Regions from separate parts of the Streptomyces panacea genome, predicted to be linked through region 3. Evidence: riboswitches for the same ligand, from Rfam matches in the RefSeq annotation. Region 3 holds a riboswitch; each other region holds the start of a gene.
What was found. Region 3 has a riboswitch for cobalamin ahead of metE (5-methyltetrahydropteroyltriglutamate--homocysteine S-methyltransferase). Riboswitches for the same ligand answer to the same signal wherever they lie in the genome.
Positions count from the first base shown of each region.

Region 1: another riboswitch for cobalamin. It lies ahead of P3L51_RS10420 (ribonucleoside-diphosphate reductase subunit alpha); the one in region 3 lies ahead of metE (5-methyltetrahydropteroyltriglutamate--homocysteine S-methyltransferase).
Region 2: another riboswitch for cobalamin. It lies ahead of P3L51_RS29070 (ABC transporter substrate-binding protein); the one in region 3 lies ahead of metE (5-methyltetrahydropteroyltriglutamate--homocysteine S-methyltransferase).

Region 1 covers NZ_JARJHW010000030.1:12,969-16,235, reverse strand. Annotated here, with positions in the region: gene P3L51_RS10420 (ribonucleoside-diphosphate reductase subunit alpha) at 1-1,424, opposite strand, end outside; cobalamin riboswitch at 1,573-1,696, opposite strand; gene P3L51_RS10415 (GNAT family N-acetyltransferase) at 1,781-2,305, opposite strand; gene P3L51_RS10410 (YbdD/YjiX family protein) at 2,399-2,605, opposite strand; gene P3L51_RS10405 (carbon starvation CstA family protein) at 2,602-3,267, opposite strand, start outside.
Region 2 covers NZ_JARJHW010000172.1:4,530-7,796, reverse strand. Annotated here, with positions in the region: gene P3L51_RS29080 (amino acid permease) at 1-898, shown strand, start outside; gene P3L51_RS29075 (M67 family metallopeptidase) at 1,042-1,455, shown strand; cobalamin riboswitch at 1,440-1,588, shown strand; gene P3L51_RS29070 (ABC transporter substrate-binding protein) at 1,630-2,616, shown strand; gene P3L51_RS29065 (FecCD family ABC transporter permease) at 2,627-3,267, shown strand, end outside.
Region 3 covers NZ_JARJHW010000023.1:25,293-28,559, reverse strand. Annotated here, with positions in the region: gene P3L51_RS08630 (GNAT family N-acetyltransferase) at 1-103, opposite strand, end outside; gene metF (methylenetetrahydrofolate reductase [NAD(P)H]) at 185-1,096, opposite strand; gene P3L51_RS08620 (hypothetical protein) at 1,106-1,252, opposite strand; cobalamin riboswitch at 1,298-1,517, shown strand; gene metE (5-methyltetrahydropteroyltriglutamate--homocysteine S-methyltransferase) at 1,678-3,267, shown strand, end outside.

The DNA of each region.
Region 1 (3,267 bases), on a different contig from region 3:
CCCGTCTCCGTCACGAAGGCGCCGATGTTGACCGATCCGAGGTTGCAGACGGCCGTCTCGCCGTCGTCCGTGACCTCCAGGATCTCGGTGCAGAGGTTCGAGGAGTGCACGACGGTGCCGGGCTCGGCGGTCTGGTTCGCCGTACGGTTCGACGCGTCCTTGAAGGTCATCCAGCCGTTCCCGGTCTGGGCGAGGGTGCGCATCATGCGGCCGTACAGCTCACGCGCCGGGATGGTCCGGCGGGCCTTGCCCGCCGCCTCGGCGGCGCGGTACGCCGCGTCGAAGTCGTCGCCCCACAGGTCGACCAGCTCGGGCACGTCGGAGGGCGAGAACAGCGACCAGTCGCCGTCCGCGTCGACCCGGCGCATGAACTCGTCGGGGATCCAGTGCGCGAGGTTCAGATTGTGCGTACGGCGGGCCTCCTCGCCGGTGTTGTCGCGCAGCTCCAGGAACTCCTCGATGTCCGCGTGCCACGTCTCCAGATAGACGCAGGCCGCGCCCTTGCGCCGGCCGCCCTGGTTGACGGCGGCGACGGAGGAGTCGAGCGTCCGCAGGAACGGCACGATGCCGTTGGAGTGTCCGTTCGTGCCGCGGATCAGCGAACCGCGGGCGCGGATACGGGAGTACGAGAGGCCGATGCCGCCCGCGTGCTTCGAGAGGCGGGCCACCTCGTGGTAGCGGCCGTAGATGGAGTCCAGCTCGTCCAGCGGGGAGTCCAGCAGGTAGCAGGACGACATCTGGGGGTGGCGGGTGCCGGAGTTGAAGAGGGTGGGCGAGGAGGGCAGGTAGTCGAGCCGGCTCATCAGGCCGTACAGCGCTGAGACTTCGTCCACGGCGGCCGGGGAGTCGTCCTTGGCCAGGCCGGACGCGACGCGCAGCATGAAGTACTGCGGCGTCTCGATGACATCGCGGGTGATCGGGTGCCGGAGCAGATAGCGGCTGAAGAGGGTGCGCAGGCCGAAGTAGCCGAAGCGGTCGTCGGCGGCGGGGTCGATCAGCGCGTCGAGGCGGGCGGCGTGGCGGGTGACGAACGCGGCCGTACGGTCGGCGATCAGGCCCTCCGCGTGGCCCACGGCGACCGAGGAGGAGAACGAGACGGCGCCCTGGCCGGCGGCCTCGTCCGCGATGGTGCGGGTGAGGAGGCGGGCGGCGAGACGGGAGTAGGCGGGGTCCTCGGAGATGAGCCCGGCGGCGGCCTCGGTGGCGAGTTCACGCAACTCGGCCTCGTCCGACGCGGCGTTGCGGCCGCGGAGCGCGGCGGCGGCGACCTTGCCGGGGTCGGTGTCGGCCAGATCGGCGGTGAGGTCCGTGAGGACCCGCAGCAGGCCCGTTCCGGGCCCGTCGGCCGACCTGTCGGCCGCGACGGCCGTACCCGGTCCCCGCTCGGAGATCGCTGAAGCCGGATCGGCTGGCGCGATGGTCACGTGGTGCTCTCCCTCGCTCGGCTCTGGGCCACGAGGGAGGGGCATGGCGGCGCACGCCCGCGTACGCAGGCCCGGAGGCGGGCAGCGCGCGGTGCGGCGTCCACCGGCCCAACCTCGGGGCCCGGACGTCTCGGCACCCGGATCGGTCGAGCCGGATGCGCCGTCGGCAGGTGCTCGGACTCGCGGGCGCGCAAAGCGCACCACAGCACACCGTTGCGGGACAGTTCCGGATTTCCACCGGATTCTCCTGCGGCGACAACAGACTTGAGCATACATGTGGGGCTCGTTGGGAGCGGCACCCCCCACATGTTGTGTCGCGGGTGTTCAGCCTTGCCCTGAATCAGCCCCGAAACGCCTTAGATCTCCAGGCTGTAGGTGAGCAGGGACAGCCCCGGGACGGGAGACCAGTCGCGCTCCGGGGTCCGTACGAAGCCCAGGCGCTCGTAGATCCGGTGCGCGCCCGTCATCGACTTCTGCGTGGACAGCCGCACCCGTACACACCCCTCGGTGGCCCGCGCGCGGTCCACACAGGCCCGTACCAGCGCCCCGCCGACACCCCGGCCCCGGGCGGCCGGTGCGACGGCCAGCATGCGGAACTCGGCCTCCCCGTCCCCGGCCAGATCGGCCCACGCGGACGGGCCGGAGACGTGGGCCACCCCACCGAGCAGGTGCCCGTCCCCGCCGACGGCTACGAGCACCTCGGCCCCCTCGGCACGCGCCGCGACGTCCCGCAGGGTCGCCAGATAGGGGTCCCCATCCCCGAAGTCCAGCAGTCCGTCGTCCAGATAGGCGCGCGCGGTTATCTCGCCGAGCGTGTCGTACTCGGCGGGCTCGGCCGCTCTGATGGTGAAGTCGGTCGCCGGCCGTGTCGTCTGATCCATACATGCAGTGTGCGACACGGGATGAGAAGTCCCGCACTCATGCGGAGGGCCCGTCGTATCCCCTTGTGGAGACGCGACGGGCCCACCGAGCGCTCAGCAGCAGCGGAACCCTTCCCTCGGGTCCGCCTCCCGTGCGTCCATCCGATCGCGTTCGAAAGCACGGCGGGTCTTGATCTCCGCCGACGGGTCGCAGGCGCGCGTGTGGGCCACGTAGTGGTCGTACGCCGACTCGCCCGTCAACTCCCTTACGTACCAGCGGATCCGGCCCACCGCGTGCCGTACCTTCGCCGCGGACGTCATGACGGGCCCGCCCCGGCCGACGCCCCCGCCCTCGACGCTTCCGCCGCCGCCAGCTCCGCCTTCTCCTCCTTCGTCGCGATCAGGCCCGCCGGTGCGACCAGTTCCGACTTCACGTACGGCGTCTCCGACAGCTTCACGCTCTCCGGGTGGCGGATCGCCTTGTAGCAGACCCGCGCCGCGTCGGCGATGACCACGAGGATCAGGATCGCGAAGACCGCCGAAAGGACGCCGTCCACCGTCGAGTTGGTGACGACCGTGTGCATGTCGTCCATCGTCTTCGCCGGCGGGATCACCTCGCCCTTGTCGATGCCCGCCTGGTAGACGTCGCGCTGGGTGAAGAAACCGACCCTCGGGTCGTCGGAGAAGATCTTCTGCCAGCTCGCGGTGAGCGTGACCGCCGCGTCCCAGGCGAGCGGAACTCCCGTCACCCAGGCCCATTTGAGCCGGCCGGACTTCACCAGCAGCGTGGTGCACACGGCGAGCGCCACCGCCGCCAGGAGCTGGTTCGCGATGCCGAACAGCGGGAAGAGCTGGTTGATGCCGCCCAGCGGGTCGTGCACGCCGACCCAGAGGAAGTAGCCCCACGCGCCGACGACCACGGCGCTGGCGAACCAGACGCCCGGCTTCCAACTGACCTGCCGCATCGGCTTGTACACGTTGCC
Region 2 (3,267 bases), on a different contig from region 3:
CGACACCGCGACCACCGGCAACCTCTGGCAGCACGGCGGCATCTTCCCCAACGGCATCGGCTCCAGCCTGATGACCCTCCAGGGCGTGATGTTCGCCTACCTCGCCGTCGAACTCGTGGGCGTCACCGCGGGCGAGTCCGAGAATCCGGAGAAGACGCTCCCCAAGGCGATCAACACACTGCCGTGGCGCATCATCGTCTTCTACGTCGGCGCGCTCACCGTCATCCTCGCCGTCGTGAAGTGGACCGAATTCAGCGAGGGCGAGAGCCCGTTCGTGCACGCCTTCGCCAAGATCGGCATCCCGCTCGGCGCCGGAATCGTCAACTTCGTCGTGCTGACGGCGGCCCTGTCGTCCTGCAACTCCGGCATGTACTCCACCGGCCGGATGCTGCGCGACCTCTCCGCCAACAACGAGGCGCCGAAGGCCCTGGGCAAGCTCAACTCCCGGCGGACACCGGCGTTCGGCATCGCGGCGTCCGTCGCGCTGATGGGCATCGGCGTCGTCCTCAACTACATCGTCCCCGAGAAGGCGTTCCTCTACGTCACCTCGGTCGCCACCGCCGCCGGTATCTGGACCTGGATGATGATCCTCATCAGCCACATCAAGTACCGCTCCGCCGTGGTCGCCGGGCGGCTGCCGGCGTCCTCGTTCCCGGCCCCGGGCGGCTCGGCGCTGAGCTGGGTGGCGCTGGTGTTCCTGTCCTTCGTCACCTGTCTGATCGCGTACGACTCCGACGCCCGGGTGTCGCTGTACGTCGGCGCGGTCTGGGCGCTGTTCCTCGTCGCGGGCTGGGCGCTGCTCAAGAGCCGTGAGCCGGAACTCGCGGCGACCGGTCCGCGGGACCCGCGCGATCCGGAGGGCCCGCAGGAGCCGGAGTACGCGAAGGCGTCGGACTGACGGCGGGGCACCGGCAACAGGCGCTCACGGAGGCGCGCCCCACCGGCCGTCCCACGCGCTGTCTCACGCGCTGTCTCACGCACCGTCTCACCAGGTGGCCACCGCATCTCAGACGCGGTGGCCACCTGTTTATCCTTCACCTCATGCTGACCATCACCCAGGCGCTGTACGACCGGATCGTCGCCCACGCGCGGGCGGACCACCCCGACGAGGCGTGCGGCGTGATCGCGGGCCCGGAGGGCAGCGACCGGCCCGAGCGCTTCGTCCCCATGCTCAACGCGGCCCGCTCGCCCACGTTCTACGAGTTCGACTCGACCGAGCACAAGCAGCTCGACAACGAGGTGCGCGAACGGAACGAGGACCTGGTGGTCATCTACCACTCGCACACCGCGACCGAGGCGTACCCCTCCCGCCGCGACATCGACCTGGCGATGGAGCCGTTCGCGCACTACGTCCTGGTCTCCACCGCCGACACCGACGAGATGGGCCCGTTCCAGTTCCGCTCGTACCGCATCGTCGAGGGCGAGGTCACGGAAGAGGACATCGAGGTCGTCTGAGAGACTGGCGCGATCCAGGGCGGCAGGACCCAGGAAGCCGGTGTGAATCCGGCACGGTCCCGCCACTGTGACCAGGGCCTTCGCGCGAGCGGGGCCCCGGAAGCCAGGAACTGACCTGTCGCCCTTCTCCCACCATGCCAGGGGACGCGGAAATCCCCCGGAGGAGGCCCAGTCATGTCCTCGCGGCGCCACGCCCTCATACCGGCGGTCCTGCTTCCGCTGCTGCTCCCGCTCGCCGCCTGCGGCGCCGGCCCGGACCCCGTCCGGCAGTCCGGAGCCCCGGCCGACGGATTCCCCTACACCGTCACCAACTGCGGTGTGAAGACCACCTTCGAGGCACCCCCGAAGCGCGTGGTCACCATGAACCAGCACGTCACCGAGATCATGATCGAGCTGGGCCTCACCAAGTCCCTCGTCGGCACCGCCTGGCTGGACGACAAGGTCCTCCCCGCCTACGAGAAGGCGTACCGGAGCGTCCCGGTCATCGCCGAGGAGTACCCCTCCAAGGAGAAACTCCTCGCCGAGAACCCCGACTTCGTCTACGGCGGCTACGCCAGCGCCTTCGCCGCCAAGGACGGCCGCACCCGCGACGACCTCAAGGGCGCCGGCATCGACACCCGGCTCAACCTGGAGAACTGCACCGGGGGCAAGACCTCCATGGACGACGTCTTCCGGGAGGTCGCGGAGGTCGGCCGCACCTTCGGCGTCGCCGACCGCGCCGCGAAGTGGACCGCCGGGGCACGCGCCACCCTCGCCACCACCGCCGCCGGCCTCGAAGACGTCAGGCCCGTCCCGGTCTTCGTCTACGACAGCGGCGACAAGACCGCCTTCACCGCCGGCGGCAAGGGCATCGGCAACGAGATGATCAACCGGGCCGGCGGGCGCAACGTCTTCGCCGACCTCGACAAGTCCTTCGGCGACGCCACCTGGGAGCAGGTCGTGGCGCGCGAGCCCGAGGCGATCGTCATCTACGACTACGGCGCCACCACCGTCGCGCAGAAGAAGAAGCGGCTGCTGGAGGACCCCGTACTGAAGGACGTCCCGGCGATCAGGAACAAGCGCTTCGCCGTCCTGCCGCTCTCCGACGCCGTGCTCGGCGTCCGCGCCCCGGCCGCCGTCCAACGGCTCGCGGACCAACTCCACCCGGAGGCGGGCGAGTAGGACCGCCGCCATGAGCAGCGAGACCCCGCCCGCCCGGCGGCGGCTGAAGCACGCCCTGGTCCTCGGCGTCCTCGCCACGGCCCTCGCCTGCGCCGTCGTCGCCGGACTCACCCTCGGCTCCGTCCGCATCCCGCCCGGCGACGTCCTCACGATCCTCACCGGCGGCGCGGAGCCCGGCCCCTTCCGCACGATCGTCCTGGACGTACGGCTGCCGCGCGTGCTGCTCGGCGCGGTCGTCGGCGCCGGGCTGGCCGTCGTCGGCACGGTCCTCCAGGCCCTCGTACGCAACCGGCTCGCCGACCCGTTCCTGCTGGGCATCTCCTCGGGGGCGTCCACCGGCGCCGTACTCGTCCTGGTCTTCGGGATCGGCGGCGGCATCGGCGGCGGGATCACCACCACCGTCACCATGCCGGCCGCCGCCTTCGCGGGCTCGCTCCTCGCGATGGTCGCCGTCTACGCGCTGGCCCGGCGCGGCTCCACGATGACCGGCGGGCGGCTCGTGCTGGCCGGGGTGACCGTCTCGTACATCCTGTCCGCGCTCACCACCCTGATCCTGGTGGTCTCCGCCCGGCCCGAGCACTTCCAGGAGGCGCTGTTCTGGTCGCTCGGCGGTCTCGGCAGCGCCCGCTGGGGCTCGCTCGTCGTCCCGGC
Region 3 (3,267 bases):
GGTACGTCCTGGTGACCGCGGCCACGTGCTGCGCCGCGGGGTCGGACAGGTGCTCCCAGAAGATGTCCAGGTCGCTGTCACGCACTTCACGCAGTGAGGTCATCCCTTTGGTCGCTCCTGCCGCCGGCTTCCTGGCCTGACGCCCCATCAGGTGAACTCCCCGCGGGTCGTCCTGGATTCGGCCTCAGGGCCGTAGGTCGAGATTCTGGTAGATCTCCGTCGTCACCTTGGAGAAGTTCATGGTCATGAAGTGCAGACCCGGAGCATCCTCGCCGATCAGCCGACGGCACATCTCGGTGGCGTGGTCGATGCCGAGCGCCCTGACCGCCTTGGGGTCGTCCTCGACGTCGAGCATCCGCTCGGCGAGCCGCGCCGGGAAGACCGCGGTGCTGAGGCTCGGAATACGGCGCAGTGAGCGGATCGTGGTGACCGGCATGATCTCCGGGATGATCGGCGTCGTGCACCCGGCGCCCGCGACCCGGTCGCGGAAGCGCAGGTAGTCGTCGACGTCGAAGAACATCTGGGTGATCGCGTAGTCGGCGCCGGCCCGGCACTTGTCGACGAAGTGGCGGATGTCGCTGTCCCAGTCGGCCGAGCGCGGGTGCATCTCGGGGAAGGCCGCGACGCCGACGCAGAAGTTGCCGGATTCCTTGATCAGCTCGACCAGCTCCGCCGCGTACTCGACCCCCTGCGGGTGCTTCGTCCAGGGGCCGAGCGGGTCGCCGGGCGGGTCGCCGCGCAGCGCGAGGATGTTGCGGACGCCCTGGTCGGCGTAGTGGCCCAGGATGTTGCGCAGTTCGGCGACGCTGTGGTCGACCGCCGTGAGGTGGGCGACCGGGGTGAGCGTCGTCTCCTGGGCGATCCGCCCCGTCATGCCGATGGTGCGGCCACGCGTCGAACCGCCGGCGCCGTACGTCACCGAGACGAAGTCCGGTGCCAGTGCTTCCAGCCTTCGGATCGCCGTCCAGAGCCCGGCTTCGGCCGCCTCACTGCGCGGCGGCATGAACTCGAAGGAGTAGACACGCTCCCCCGCGGCGAGGAGGTCGCGGATGGATACAGCGTGGTCCGCTCTTGTGCTGGGAATACCGAGAGCCATGGGCGCAGGTTAATGGCCTGCCACGGGCGATCCGACCGCCGTCCGATTGCTGATATCCGCTCCGGGCCGCCCGCCGTGCTCCGCCGCCGGAATCACGCGCGCGATCACGTCCGGGATCACGTCGGCGATCAGGTCGGCGGTCACGTCCGCGATCACGTCCGGATTGTGGGCAGGGGTGTGTGAGCCTCGTCCGTCCCCCGTAGGCTGTTCAGTGCAGCTGGTTCGCTCCTGCCCGCCAGGCAGGACGTCGTAAGAGGGAACCCGGTGGGAATCCGGGACTGCCCCGCAGCGGTGAGTGGGAACGACCGCCGTCATACGCACTGGGCCCGGCGGGCCTGGGAAGCGACGGCCAGTAGGTGTCTCGTAACCGATACGAGACGAGCCCACGAGTCCGAAGACCTGCCCGTTGCCCGTGCGCGACCGATCGCGCGCGGTCATTCCGGTGACCTCGTGGGCGGGTCGGCGTACATATCGAGCGGCACGCGCGGCAATCGCGCGAGACGTCCGCACGATCGGTCGTCCCTTCGCGTCCGCGTCCCGTCTCCGGGATGTTCAGGACACATCTCGCGAAGGAGAGTTCCGTGACAGCGCAGTCCGCAGCCGCGGCAGCACGGGCCACCGTGTACGGCTACCCCCGCCAGGGCCGGAACCGTGAACTGAAGAAGGCCATCGAGGGCTACTGGAAGGGCCGCGTCGACGCCGACGCCCTCCGGAGGACCGCGGCCGACCTTCGCCGTTCGAACTGGCAGCAGTTGGCCGACGCCGGCATCCATGACGTGCCGTCCGGTGATTTCTCGTACTACGACCATGTGCTGGACACCAGCGTCATGGTCGGCGCTGTTCCCGCGCGGCACCGTGCGGCGGTCGACGCCGACGCGCTGGCAGGATATTTCGCCATGGCGCGCGGCACGCAGGACGTGGCTCCGCTGGAGATGACGAAGTGGTTCGACACCAACTACCACTACCTCGTTCCCGAGTTGGGCCCGGACACGGTCTTCGCCGCCGACTCCGCCAAACAGGTCGCCGAATTGAAGGAAGCCCTCGCGCTCGGTCTCACCGCCCGGCCCGTGCTCCTCGGCCCCGTCACGTATCTCCTGCTGGCCAAGCCCGCTCCGGGGGTGGCCGCGGACTTCGAGCCGCTGACGCTGCTGGACCGGCTGCTGCCGGTGTACGCGGAGGTGCTGGCCGACCTGCGTGCCGCCGGCGCCGACTGGGTGCAGCTGGACGAGCCCGCGCTGGTCGAGGACCGCACCCCGGCCGAGCTGAACGCCGCCACCCGCGCCTACCGTGACCTCGGCGGCGCGACCGACCGGCCGAAGCTGCTCGTCGCCTCCTACTTCGGGCGGCTCGGCGACGCGCTCCCGGTGCTCGCCAAGGCCCCGATCGAAGGTCTGGCCCTGGACTTCACCGAATCAGGTGCCGCCAACCTCGAAAACCTCGCGGCCGTCGGCGGACTGACCGGCAAGCGCCTGGTCGCGGGCGTCGTCAACGGACGCAACATCTGGATCAACGACTTCGAGAAGTCCCTCGCGACCCTCGGCACGCTCCTCGGCCTCGCCGGCCAGGTGGACGTCTCCGCCTCCTGCTCCCTGCTGCACGTCCCGCTCGACGCCACCGCCGAGACCGACATCGAACCGGAGATCGCCCGCTGGCTGGCGTTCGCCCGCCAGAAGAGCACCGAGGTCGCGACCCTGGCCCGCGCCCTGACCGAGGGCACCGGCGCGATCACCGCCGAACTCGCCGCCAACCGCGCCGCTCTCGCCTCCCGCGCGGACTCGGCGCTCACCCGCGACCCGGCCGTGCGCGCCCGTACCGCGGCCGTCACCGACGCGGACGGGCGGCGCTCGCAGCCGTACGCCCAGCGCACCACCGCCCAGCGGGCGCACCTCAAGCTGCCGCTTCTGCCCACGACCACCATCGGCTCCTTCCCGCAGACCACCGAACTGCGCACCGCACGCGCCGACTTGCGCAAGGGGCTGATCGACACCGCCGGTTACGAGGAGCGGATCGAGGAAGAGATCCGCGACGTCCTCTCCTTCCAGGAGAAGACCGGAATCGACGTCCTGGTCCACGGCGAGCCCGAACGCAACGACATGGTGCAGTACTTCGCCGAGCAGCTGACCGGCTACGTGGCCACCCGGCACGGCTGGGTGCAGTCGTACGGCACCCGT